One region of the Devosia sp. MC532 genome, then DNA from elsewhere that is predicted to be linked to it. Evidence: predicted binding sites of a transcription regulator. Region 1 holds the regulator's gene; each other region holds the start of a gene.
What was found. Region 1 encodes LexA, which represses DNA repair genes until DNA is damaged. Its sites were predicted from a motif close to TGTTCNNNNTGTGTTCNG; they were not measured.
Positions count from the first base shown of each region.

Region 2: a site for LexA is predicted at 1,655-1,672, ahead of rmuC (DNA recombination protein RmuC). Genes of this name have one in related genera too.
Region 3: a site for LexA is predicted at 1,679-1,696, ahead of ruvC (crossover junction endodeoxyribonuclease RuvC). Genes of this name have one in related genera too.
Region 4: a site for LexA is predicted at 1,345-1,362, ahead of recA (recombinase RecA). Genes of this name have one in related genera too.

Region 1 is NZ_JAEMNZ010000001.1:189,065-192,175, forward strand. Features, by position in the region: gene JHC09_RS00875 (BMP family protein) at 1-537, opposite strand, end outside; gene lexA (transcriptional repressor LexA) at 870-1,589, shown strand; gene JHC09_RS16825 (hypothetical protein) at 1,660-1,905, opposite strand; gene JHC09_RS00890 (IlvD/Edd family dehydratase) at 2,248-3,111, opposite strand, start outside.
Region 2 is NZ_JAEMNZ010000014.1:22,008-25,118, forward strand. Features, by position in the region: gene truA (tRNA pseudouridine(38-40) synthase TruA) at 1-65, opposite strand, end outside; gene fmt (methionyl-tRNA formyltransferase) at 65-988, opposite strand; gene def (peptide deformylase) at 1,060-1,575, opposite strand; gene rmuC (DNA recombination protein RmuC) at 1,697-3,111, shown strand, end outside.
Region 3 is NZ_JAEMNZ010000008.1:94,729-97,839, forward strand. Features, by position in the region: gene JHC09_RS11535 (YebC/PmpR family DNA-binding transcriptional regulator) at 1-677, shown strand, start outside; gene JHC09_RS11540 (GGDEF domain-containing protein) at 726-1,427, opposite strand; gene ruvC (crossover junction endodeoxyribonuclease RuvC) at 1,740-2,246, shown strand; gene ruvA (Holliday junction branch migration protein RuvA) at 2,243-2,860, shown strand; gene JHC09_RS11555 (hypothetical protein) at 2,915-3,111, shown strand, end outside.
Region 4 is NZ_JAEMNZ010000002.1:323,859-326,969, forward strand. Features, by position in the region: gene JHC09_RS04465 (cell cycle histidine kinase CckA) at 1-97, shown strand, start outside; gene araD1 (AraD1 family protein) at 166-1,161, opposite strand; gene recA (recombinase RecA) at 1,442-2,515, shown strand; gene alaS (alanine--tRNA ligase) at 2,752-3,111, shown strand, end outside.

The DNA of each region.
Region 1 (3,111 bases):
TGCGCCCTGCATGAAGGCATTCATCAGACGGTTCACTTCTGGAATAGCGTAACCACCGATCATGCCGATCTTATTGGTTTCGGTCTTCATGCCCGCAACCATGCCGGTCAAATAGCTTGGTTCTTGGATGAAGTTGTCGAAGGTGGCGAAGTTTGGCTCAACTGGCTGGAGCGAGGACCCCATCAGGTACATGACTTCTGGGTATTCTTCAGCAACGGCACGCGCTGGCTGTTCAACGCCGAAGGCTTCACCGATCACCAGCTTAGCGCCCTGCTCCGAATATTCGCGCATGACGCGTTCATAGTCAGTGTTCGACACGTTTTCCGAATACACATATTCGATCTCGCCGCGTTCCTGCGCTGCGATCAGCGCGAGGTGGAGGCGCGATGCCCACTGCTGCTCAACCGGAACGGTCCACACAGCTGCAATCTTGGTCACATCCTGCGCCAATACCGACCCGGTCAGCGACAGAGCTGCGACGCCGAGTGCGGCCGCCGAAAGAAAGGCGCGTCGACCGAATTTCGTTAGAGCGGTCATTTTAACCCCCAATGAGTGTGCAAAAAACGAACAAAAATCTCTCCTGCCTATCTAGCGAGCGAAGACGCTTGGTTGGCAAGTTGAAAATTAAGGTTTTTTAAATCTGTTCCGTCTTGCTGACGAGTCGCATTTACTCCTCAACGCCGCACTGTGCCTGTGACGCGTTTACGCATGTTTGGAGCTCAGGCTTGGATCGGCCAAAACCACCCATCTATGCATGCGCATATTACAGTCGTTTGGCAGTGCTGACAGGAACATGGCAACACTTGCAGAACATTTGAGGAACACATATAGTCGTTCCGTCTATGTTCCGATTCTGGGGGCTGGGGCCGATGCTGACGAAAAAACAACACGAATTGCTGATGTTCATCCATGAGCGGATGAAGGAGAGCGGTATTCCTCCGTCATTCGACGAGATGAAGGATGCGCTTGATCTGGCGTCCAAATCCGGCATTCATCGTCTCATCACTGCCCTCGAAGAGCGCGGCTTTATCCGCCGCCTTCCAAATCGCGCCCGTGCGCTCGAAGTGGTGAAGCTCCCGGATTCGATGAACCCGACCTTGGGCGGCCGCAAGGCAAAGTTCGAGCCCAGCGTCATTGAAGGCACTCTCGGCAAGGTCGCCGCGCCCCCAGCGCGTGCTCTTCTATCCGCCGCTGACGATTATGCGCGCCCCATCTCCATTCCGGTTATGGGCCGCATTGCAGCAGGCACGCCCATTGAGGCAATCCAGACCCACTCGCACACCATCGCTGTACCGCCAGAAATGCTCGGCTCAGGCGAACACTACGCATTGGAAGTGCGCGGGGATTCGATGATCGACGCAGGCATTTTTGATGGCGACACGGTCCTCATCAAAAAGCAGGATACGGCTTCAAACGGCGAAATCATCGTGGCCCTTGTCGACGATGAGGAAGCAACCCTGAAGCGTCTGCGCCGCAAGGGCGATACGGTCGCTCTGGAAGCGGCAAACCCGGCCTATGAAACCCGTATCTTCCCGCCCGATCGGGTCCGGGTTCAGGGCCGTCTGGTCGGCCTGATGCGGAAGTACTGAATTGGCGGAGGGGCAAGTTGAAAAACTCTGCCCCTTTGTTTTGCGGGGCGTCGGTCCTGCCCGGCAAATCCTAGCGTTTCGTCATCCACTGGCCGGCCTGCAGATCGTCAAAGGTACGCGCGAGCTGGGTGAAGAGATCTGTGCAGGCGCACAGCGAGAATTCTTGGAAGAGACCGGCTATGTCGGCGACCTTGCGGAAGGGCCGCGATGGTCTAGTGCCAATATTGCCGATGGCCAGCTTTGGCATTTTGTGCCGGTGAGCAGTCGCGATCTGCCAGAGACCTTTTCCTGCACGACCAGTGACGATGGCGGCCATGAGTTTTTATTCTTCTGGCACGGCCTCGATGATCCCCCCCTTTCCCCGGACTGGCATATAATCTTCCAACGCGCGCTTGCTGACATTCGACATCACATGCGCTGAGCCAATACACGCGCAAAGTCGAGCATTGCGCTCACCGCTAAGTCCGATCGCAAGCTCCATTTTCATATATTCCCGCTCTAAAGAACGCGCCCCTTCGCGCCCTAAAAGGCCATGTCCGCGCCAAAGCTGGTGCCCATAAGTGCCGGCCAAAAGCCACAAATAGGCCAGTCGCGGCCACGCTGGCTGAGCGCATAAAAAAGGCCCGCTTTCGCGGGCCCTTTCTCACGCATATCGCGCTTAGTGATTGTCGCGTGGCAGACCTTCGGTCTGGGCAATGCGCTGGTACTTGTCGGCACCACGCAGAATGGCGCCGTCGCCCAATTGGCCGACCAGGCCGCGTTGGATTTCCTGCCAAGGGGTCTGATGCTTGGGGAATTTATATCCGCCCTCTGCATTCAGATCCAAACGGCGGGCCGCGATTTCCTCGTCCGAGATGAGGATATCAGCTTCACCCTTATTAAGGTCGATCCGCACACGATCTCCGGTACGCAGGATCGCGAGATTGCCACCAGCCGCCGCTTCAGGCGACGCGTTGAGGATCGAAGGCGAACCCGACGTGCCCGACTGACGACCGTCACCGATACAAGCAAGGGACGAAATACCCTTCTTAATCAGATAGCTAGGCGGACGCATGTTCACCACTTCCGCCGCGCCTGGATAGCCGATTGGCCCCGCCCCACGCATGAACAGCAGCGTGTGTTCATCGATAGCAAGCGACGGATCGTCGATCCGGTGGTGATAGTCTTCAGGACCATCAAACACCACCGCCTTGCCCTCAAACATGCCCGGATGCTGCGGATCGGAGAGATAGCGCTCGCGGAACTCAGGGCTGATCACCGAGGTCTTCATGATGGCGTTGTCGAAGAGGTTCCCGCGCAACACAAGGAAGCCCGCTTCCGCCTTCATCGGATTGTCGAAATGGCGGATCACCTTGTCGTCTTCAATCGGACGATTGCGGCAGTTTTCGCCAATCGACTTGCCGTTCACGGTTGGGGCGTTCTCGTGGATAAGCTTTTGTTTCATCAGCTCATTCACCACCGCAGGCACACCGCCCGCGTGGTAATAGTCCTCACCGAGATATTCACCCGCTGGCTGCAAGTT
Region 2 (3,111 bases), on a different contig from region 1:
TTCTGACGCTGCCAGCCGTAAAAGGCGGTGCCGTCATATTCGATGGTGAACTTATAGCGTGGCATTAGCCGACCATCTCAGGGAGTGTGCCGGCTCCGCGCAGGAAGGTGGCGGCGTCCATAGCGCCCTTGCCTTCGCGCTGAACTTGCGTGAGGCGCACAGAGCCCTCGCTACAGGCAATAACGAGTTCTCCGCCAAGGAAGGCGCCCGGAGCGCCAGAAGCGGCCTCCAGCTGCGAGCGGAGGGCTTTTACGCGATAGCTCTTGCCGCCGAGGGTCATCTCAAACCAAGCGCCGGGGAAGGGCGAGAGACCACGAATGGTGTTGTGGACCGCTTCCGCCGATTGGGTGAAATCGAGCTTGGCTTCAGCCTTGTCGATCTTGGCGGCGTAGGTGACGCCTTCCGCTGGCTGAGGCGAAAAATCGAGGCTGCCGCGTTCAAGCGCAGCCAGTGCGCGCCCCATAAGGTCAGCGCCGACACGCATCATATTGTCGTGCAGCTCGCCCGCCGTCATGGTCGGGGTGATGGGGATGATCTCGGTGGGGCCCATGCCACCAGTATCGAGGCCTTCGTCCATCTGCATGACAACAATGCCAGTTTGCTTGTCGCCCGACATGATAGCGCGCTGCATTGGCGCAGCGCCGCGCCAGCGTGGCAGGAGGGAGCCGTGAAGGTTCAAGCAGCCGTATTCCGGCGCTTCCAGAACCGCTTTGGGCAGCAGCAGACCATAGGCCACAACAATTGCGACCTCCGCCTCTAGGGACGCGAAAGTGGCTTGTTCTTCTTCGCTTTTCAGCGACTTCGGCGTGAAGACCGGAATGCCAAAGGCTTCAGCGGCCTCGTGAACCGGGCTTTTGCGTTCGGCCTGGCCACGGCCCGCGGGCTTTGGTGCGCGCGTGTAAACGGCGACAACCTCATGACCCGCCGAAACAATTTCGGTCAGCGTTGGGACAGAAAATTCGGGCGTGCCCATGAAAACGATACGCATGGCCAAGTGCCTCTTTTAATATTGTCCCAACGGAAAAGGAGAGGGGCCGGAGCCCCTCAATCCAAATTGGCTTAGCGCGCAGAAAGGCGGGCTTGCTTGTCGAACTTCTTGATGACGCGATCGCGCTTCAAGCGGCTCAGATAGTCGATGTAAAGAACGCCATCGAGGTGGTCGAGTTCGTGCTGAATGCAGACGGCCAGCTTGCCATCGGCATCGACAGTGATCTCTTCGCCTTCAAGATTGGTGTACTTAACCGTCACCGTGCTGGGGCGTTCTACTTCGTAGTAGAGTTCAGGGATCGAGAGGCACCCCTCTTCAGTGACCTGAATTTCCTCACCAAATTGGGTGATCTCTGGGTTGATCATGACGTGGGGCGCAGGCTCATCGCCTTCGTTGGCCACGTCGATCACAACGATACGCTTCATGACGCCGATCTGCGGCGCGGCCAAGCCAATGCCTGGCGCGGCATACATGGTTTCCAGCATGTCTGCTGCCAGCGTTTTGATCTCGTCATCGATCTCAACGATCGGGTCGCAAACAGCGCGCAGGCGCGCATCGGGAATGATCAAAATGGGGCGGATAGCCATGGCAGAAGGTCCGGCAATGGAAGGATTGTCATGGATATGGCGATTTCCGGGCTCTTGGTCAACCTTAGTGGTGTCACACGAGAACATTTTGCGAACGGAAGAATCGGATTAGGATTGCTCCATGAGCGATCTCGACCAAACTCTTTTTACTCTCGGCAGCTTGCCGATTTCCATTGGCGTCACCCTTGTGGGCGTGTTGGCGCTGGCGCTGTTGATTGCGCTTATTGCTGTGATGTCCAGCAATCGTGGCACCCTAGAGCGCGCCGAAATGCAGGCAGCGCAGAATTTAGAGAGCGTACGCTCGGGGCTTAACGATCAGATTTTGCAGCGTGATTCCCGTTTGCGCGAAATCGAGGGGCAGCTCCAGCACGAGCGCGAGCGCGCGACCGAGCAGATGTTTTCCGAGCGGGATCGTGCGGCCGACATGCAGGCGGAACTGGCGGCAATGCGCACGCGGCTTGATGAACAGGCCCGTAATCACGCCACGGAGCTGAAGCGCTTCACCGAAGCCCGCCAGCAGATGACGGATGAATTCAAGGCCATCGCGGGTGACGTCATGCGCACCCATAGCGAGACCTTTACCAAGCAGAATCGCGAACAGGTCGATGTCCTCCTGAAACCCCTTCATGAGAAAATAACTGAATTCCATCAAGGACTTATAAGGGATCGCTCGGCAATGTCCGAGCAGATTCGGGCTCTGTCGGAGAGCAATCTCCAGATCACCACCGAAGCGCAGAACCTGACGCGTGCGCTTAAGGGCAGTTCGCAGACGCAAGGCGCATGGGGGGAAATGATCCTCTCCACCATTCTTGAACAGTCCGGCCTGCGCGAGGGTGAGCAATATTTCACCCAACAGAGCCACACGAGTGAGGACAATCAGCGCCTGCGCACAGACGTCGAAATCCGCATGCCCAATGGCGATGTGCTGGTGATCGATAGCAAGGTGTCCCTCACTGCTTTTGAATCCTTCGTCAACTCACCCGAAGACGAGCGAGAAACATACCTCCGAGCGCATATCCATTCGGTCCGGACGCACATTACCACGCTGGGCGACAAGGGGTATAACCGGGCCGCAAAGTCTAGTCTGGACTACGTAATGATGTTTGTGCCGATTGAATCGGCGCTGGCGACGGCCATTCAGCACGACGCCAAATTGGTCGAGTTTGGCATGTCGAAGGGCGTCATGCTGACGACCCCGACAACGTTGATGACCGTGTTGCGCACGGTGCGCAATGTTTGGGATATCGAAAAACGCCACCAGAACGCCGAGGAAATCGCTGAACGCGCTGGCAAACTCTATGAAAAGGTTGCCGGATTCCTCTCGAGCATGGATCAGGTTGAAAAGGGCCTCAACACCGCACAAGCCAATTTCGCCAAGGCCAAGGACCAGCTGTCGTCCGGTCGCGGCAATGTCGTTCGGCAGATCGAGCAGTTGCGGGATTTGGGAGCAAAGACCAGCAAATCGCTTCCCCCTGGGTGGGAAGGACGGGACGACGATGCTCCCGTTCTGAGGTTGGTCAACGACGAACCTCTTGA
Region 3 (3,111 bases), on a different contig from region 1:
AGATCTTTTCGAAGCTCGCCCGCGAAATCACCGTGGCGGCCAAGATGGGTCAGCCTGACCCAGCGTTTAACCCACGTCTGCGTTTGGCCATCACCAATGCGCGCTCGCAGTCGATGCCAAAAGACAATATCGAACGCGCTGTGAAAAAGGCGTCCGGTGGCGACGCTGAGAACTATGACGAAATCCGCTATGAAGGCTACGGCCCGGGTGGTGTTGCCGTCATCGTTGAAGCGCTGACTGACAATCGCAACCGCACGGCCTCAAACGTTCGTTCGTACTTCTCCAAGAACGGTGGCGCCTTGGGTGAAACCGGTTCGGTCGGCTTCATGTTTGATCGCGTTGGCGAAATCACCTACCCGGCTGCAGTCGGTACGGAAGACAAGGTCATGGAAGCGGCGATTGAAGCCGGTGCAGATGACGTTGAGAGCGACGACGAAGGCCACTACATCTACACCAGCTTTGAAGGCATGGCCGAAGTCTCGGCTGCGCTTGAGCAGGTGTTGGGCGAAGCTGAATCGGTCAAGGCCGTCTGGAAGCCTCAGAACCGTACGCCGATTGACGCTGAAAAGGGTGCAACCCTGATGAAGCTGATCGCGACCCTCGAAGAAGATGACGACGTTCAGAACGTCTACTCGAACTTTGACATGAGCGAAGAAGACGCTGCCAAGCTCGTCTAATTGAGCTGCATTTCGAATTTGAAATCCCCGCCTCACGCGGGGATTTTTTTATGCGCGACGCACTGGGGCCGGGGGCAAGGAAACGGCCGCTACTTCCACCATATTGCGCCCGGCCTTTTTGGCCGCATAGAGCCCCTGATCAGCACAGCGGAACAGTTCTGAAAAACTGATTGGTGCGGCGAAACTTGCGCCCCCAATACTCACGCTGAGCGGATAGGGCACGCCTCGCGGTGAAAAGCTCGCCCTGCGGATGCCGCGACGAATGCGTTCTGCCACCAGAAAGGCGCTCATGCGATTGGCGCCCGGTAAGTAAACGCCAAACTCCTCGCCGCCGAGCCGGCCGACCAGCGCGCCTGTGCGCACTATACGGCGCAACGTCGCAGCAATCAGTGTCAGGGCAATGTCGCCCTGATCATGACCATGGGCATCGTTGATCGCTTTAAAATTATCGGCGTCAATAACGAGAAGGGCACCACTGGGCGTGCCTTCGCGGTCACTGAGATACTCCTGCGTTAGCTCCGTGAACGCACCTCGGTTCAGGCAGCCGGTGAGGCTATCGGTATTGGCCAAGCGCGCCAGTCGAAGGTTTTCGACCGCCAGCTGGCGCATTCGCATTGTGAACAAGTAGAATAAGGGCAGCCCCACCAGCAGGGGTGAAAGGGTCGCCGCGCCAAACAGGCGGATCGAAAGATCGGATGTGAGCTCTGCGCTCGAGAAGAACACAGCCACCACAATCCACGAAACGACCACGCAGCAAACCGGGCCGAAAATGCTCCAACGGGTTACGCTCGACCAGCTATGAAATGGCCCGGCTTTCCTGTGGCTTGCAACGCGTTTGAAGCGTTGTCGTGCATATAAAATAGCTGAAAGTCGCCAGTTGGTAACGCGCTGTGTGTTCATGCCGTTTGCCCCCAAAAGCATGCGCGTGACGCTAGGCGAGGCTTTCTCAATTAATGCTTGCCCGAATTGTTAAAAGTTTATTCATCCACTGGTATATCGTTTGTTGCCAATTTGTTCACTTTAGCCTTGGTAGGCTGCGCGAAGCTGACTACAAGGTAATCCATGAGCACTCCCGTTCGAATCATCGGCATCGATCCAGGCATTCGCCGTTGTGGCTGGGGCGTTATCGAGGCGCAGGACAATCGTTTGCGCTTTGTCGCTGGTGGCACGATTACCCCGCCAACAACAGGCGAACTGGCCTCCCGGCTGGCATTTTTGTCCGAAGGGCTAAATGGCGTTTTGGACGCTCATCAGCCTGATGAAGCCGCAGTGGAAGAGACATTCGTGAGTGCGGGCGCTCGCTCAGCGCTTATCCTTGGCCAAGCGCGCGGCGTTGTTTTGGTGACGCCTGCTTTGCGCGGTCTGCCCGTGGCAGAGTACGCCGCCAATCTCATCAAGAAATCCGTTGTCGGCACGGGCCACGCGGATAAGGCGCAGATTGGCCTCATGGTCAAAACACTGATGCCGACAGCTGTTTTTAAGGGCGCGGACGCAGCCGACGCTTTGGCGATTGCGATTTGCCACGCCCACCACCGTGTTTCAGCGATGCGCATGGGAGCCTATGCATGATCGGCAAGCTTAAAGGTCTGGTCGATAGTTTTGGTGATGATTACGCCCTGATCGACTGCGGTGGCGTTTGCTACCAAGTGTTCTGCTCGGGCCGCACGCTGCAGTCATTGCCCAGTGTTGGCCAAGCTGGTGTGGTCTTTATCGAGACCATCGTGCGCGAGGACATGATCCGGCTTTATGGCTTTGCCACCGAAGCTGAAAAGAGCTGGTTCAATCTTCTCACCTCCGTGCAGGGCGTGGGTGCACGCGTGGCTTTGGCCATTCTGTCGATCCTCACGCCGTCTGAACTCTCGAGCGCTGTGGCGCTGCAAGATAAGGCGATGATCGGGCGCGCCAATGGTGTTGGCCCCAAACTGGCGCTGCGTGTTGTGACCGAACTTAAGGGCAAGGTTCCAGCCATTGGCGCTGTCGATGCTGGCACTCTGGGCTTGCAGGCCGCGCTTGGCGAAGGCGTTGCCGCAACCAATATTTCCGACGCCGTGTCGGCGCTGACCAATTTGGGCTATTCCAGCCAGCAGGCGTCTGCTGCCGTGGCACGCGTGGTGCAAAAGGAAGGCGACGATACCGCGACCGAAAAGCTTATTCGTCTGGGACTTCGCGAGCTCAGCAGTTAAGCTCTCTCCAAATTGGGGAGAGTGATTTTGGCAACCAAACTTAGGTCTGCATGTGTGGCACTGGTTATGCTCGGCGCGGCGAGCTCTGTAACGGCGGCGCAGGCCGACCAAAACGAAGCCGTCGCTGTGGCGATTTGGTTTGTGGAAGCCGATGGGACGTCAAAGCCCTATTATTTCCACGATTTGAATAACCCCTTGCCGCGCTGGTCGTGCGAAGCGCGACTTGACTACCTAACGAAATTGCATTTTCG
Region 4 (3,111 bases), on a different contig from region 1:
CGATCAGAGCGTCGACTTCCTGCCTAAGCCTTATTCGCTCGACGACATCAATTCTAAGGTCAAGGAAGTCCTGCAGCGCCAGGACAAGCCGAATTGATCTGTGTTGTCTGAACAAAAAAAGCCCGCTTCACGAGAAGCGGGCTTTTTATTGCGCGGGTGTGGGGATCAGTAGAGCCCCAAAACTTTCACGTCCTTGTCGGCATCGATAGCAACTCCATTGCGGAGCGGTAAGCCAAACTGGGTCTCTTCGATTTCGAAGACGTCGCCGGGTTGGGTCAAAATCCCATCAGCGAAGCTAAGCGTTGCTGTCCCAAACATATGCACATGCACATCGCCTGGCTGGCAGAACAGATCGTATTTGAAGTGGTGGTATTCTAGATTGGCTATGGTGTGGCTCATATTGTCCTCGCCGGAGAGGAACGGTTTTTGCCATAGCACTTCGCCATTACGCAGGATGCGCGAGGTGCCCTCCACGTGCTTCGGTAAATCACCGACACGGATTTCAGGGCCAAATGAACACCAGCGCAGTTTCGAATGTGCGAGGTACAAATAGTTGATGCGCTCGGTGACATGGTCAGAAAACTCATTGGCCACAGCAAAGCCGATGCGGCGCGGATTGCCATCCGCATCGATCACGTAAATGCCGGCCATCTCCGGCTCTTCACCAGCGTCGAGGGCAAAGCTTGGGGACGGGATTGGCTGGCCGGGCCTCGCAACGATATTGCCATTGCCCTTGTAGAACCACTCCGGCTGGACGCCACGCTCACCGTCTTTCGGTTTGCCGTTCTCAAGTCCCATACGGAACATTTTCATGCTGTCGGTCAGCTCTTCGACAGGCTTTGAACCATTTGCCTTGTGCATAGCGTCGCGGGTTGCTGCCGAACCAAGGTGGGTTAGGCCCGTTCCGGTAACATGCAAATGGGCGGCATCGGGGTGGTCAATGGGCGAAAGCAAGCGTCCTGCGGCGGCGAGTTCTGCCTTGTCGACAGTCTCACCAAGACCCACAGCCTTCACCACTGCAGGGATGCCACCTTCGGTCAAAAAAGCCTTCTGCGCCAAAGCGTAGACGCTCGTGATCTCGTTGAGGCGTCTCGTGACGCCCTCGAGCGTTACGCCCACCGCGCGCGTGTTGTTGTCGTCCAAATATTGTATGAGATGCATATCAGTCCTCGGCTGCGCTTCCCCTGAGCGGGGGCATAAAACCCAAGCTTTTGGCAGCTGTCTAGCCATAAATCATACTTTTTAAAGTGACGCGACAGGCGCAGCAGAATCGCGGCAATTGGGCCCTGAACAGGCTGTCTTTCAAAAGTCTGGCTTTGTTCTCATTTTCGGCCTTGACTGAACGGGTACAAAATGAGAACAAATGCGATACAGATATCGCACATTGGCTAGATCCTCTCGTTGCAGTGACTTCGAGAGCGTGAAATAAGGAGACAGCATTATGGCAGCTTCGTCGCTTCGCGTTGTTGAAGGTGGATCTATGGACAAGGACAAGGCTCTTGCGGCCGCGCTGAGCCAAATCGAACGTAATTTCGGTAAAGGCTCAATCATGCGCTTGGGTGAAAACCAGGCGATTGAAGTTGAAGCTATTTCAACCGGTTCGCTGGGTCTCGACATCGCGCTGGGCATTGGTGGTCTGCCAAAGGGCCGTATTGTCGAGATTTTTGGTCCGGAAAGCTCCGGTAAGACTACATTGGCGCTGCATGTTATCGCGGAGGCCCAGCGTAAGGGCGGAATCTGCGCGTTTGTGGACGCCGAGCACGCACTTGATCCGGTCTACGCTCGTAAGCTTGGCGTGAATATCGACGACCTGTTGATTTCGCAGCCGGATACTGGCGAGCAGGCGCTTGAAATCACGGACACCTTGGTGCGCTCGGGCGCGATCGACGTGCTCGTCATCGACTCGGTTGCGGCTCTCACCCCTCGCGCTGAACTTGAGGGCGAAATGGGCGATAGCCTGCCGGGCCAGCAGGCGCGTCTGATGAGCCAGGCCATGCGTAAGCTGACCTCGTCGATTTCGAAGTCGAAGTGTCTGGTCATCTTCATCAACCAGATCCGTATGAAGATCGGTGTGATGTATGGTTCGCCAGAAACCACCACAGGCGGTAACGCGCTAAAGTTCTATGCGTCGGTTCGCTTGGACATCCGTCGTATCGGTGCTCTCAAGGATCGCGAAGAGATCGTTGGTAACCAGACCCGCGTCAAGGTGGTCAAGAACAAGCTTGCACCGCCGTTCCGTCAGGTTGAATTCGACATCATGTATGGCGAAGGCATTTCCAAGACTGGTGAATTGCTCGATCTGGGTGTGAAGTCCGGCATCGTCGATAAGGCGGGCGCTTGGTTCTCTTGGGAAAGTCAGCGTCTGGGGCAGGGGCGTGAAAATGCCCGACAGTTCCTCAAGGATAATCCAGAAGTCGCCAACACCATCGAACAGGGTGTGCGCGAAAGCTCCGGCCTCCTCGGTGAAGTGCTCTTGGTGGCGGCCGGCGAAGACGACGCAGGTAGCGAAGACTAAGATTGAAATGGATTGCACTACCCCCGCTTCGGCGGGGGTTTTTGTTTTCCGGGGGGACGCTTTAGGTCAAATAATTGACAAAGCCGTCACAGCGCTTGGGGCAAATGCGCCACTTGCTGAAAACTCGCCGGTTTTTCCCCGTCCAACGCTGGACACACAACGAGCCATCACGATAAATAGCCCCCAAATTTTCCTACTCGGGCGTCACTGCGCCCGCTCGCCATGAAAGCCTGTGTATGACCAGCGTAAACGATCTTCGTTCGAGCTTTGTCGACTACTTTGCACGCAATGGCCACGAAGCCGTTGCCTCGAGCCCGCTCGTCCCGCGCAATGACCCGACGTTGATGTTTACCAATGCGGGCATGGTCCAGTTCAAGAACGTCTTCACCGGCGTTGAAAAGCGTCCTTACTCGACCGCAACGACGGCGCAGAAGTGCGTACGCGCTGGCGGTAAGCACAACGATCTGGACAATGTGGGCTTTACCGCTCGCCACCACACTTTCTTTGAAATGCTCGGCAACTTCTCGTTTGGCGATTATTTCAAGTCGGACGCGATTGAACTGGCCTGGAACCTCCTCACCAAGGACTGGGCTCTT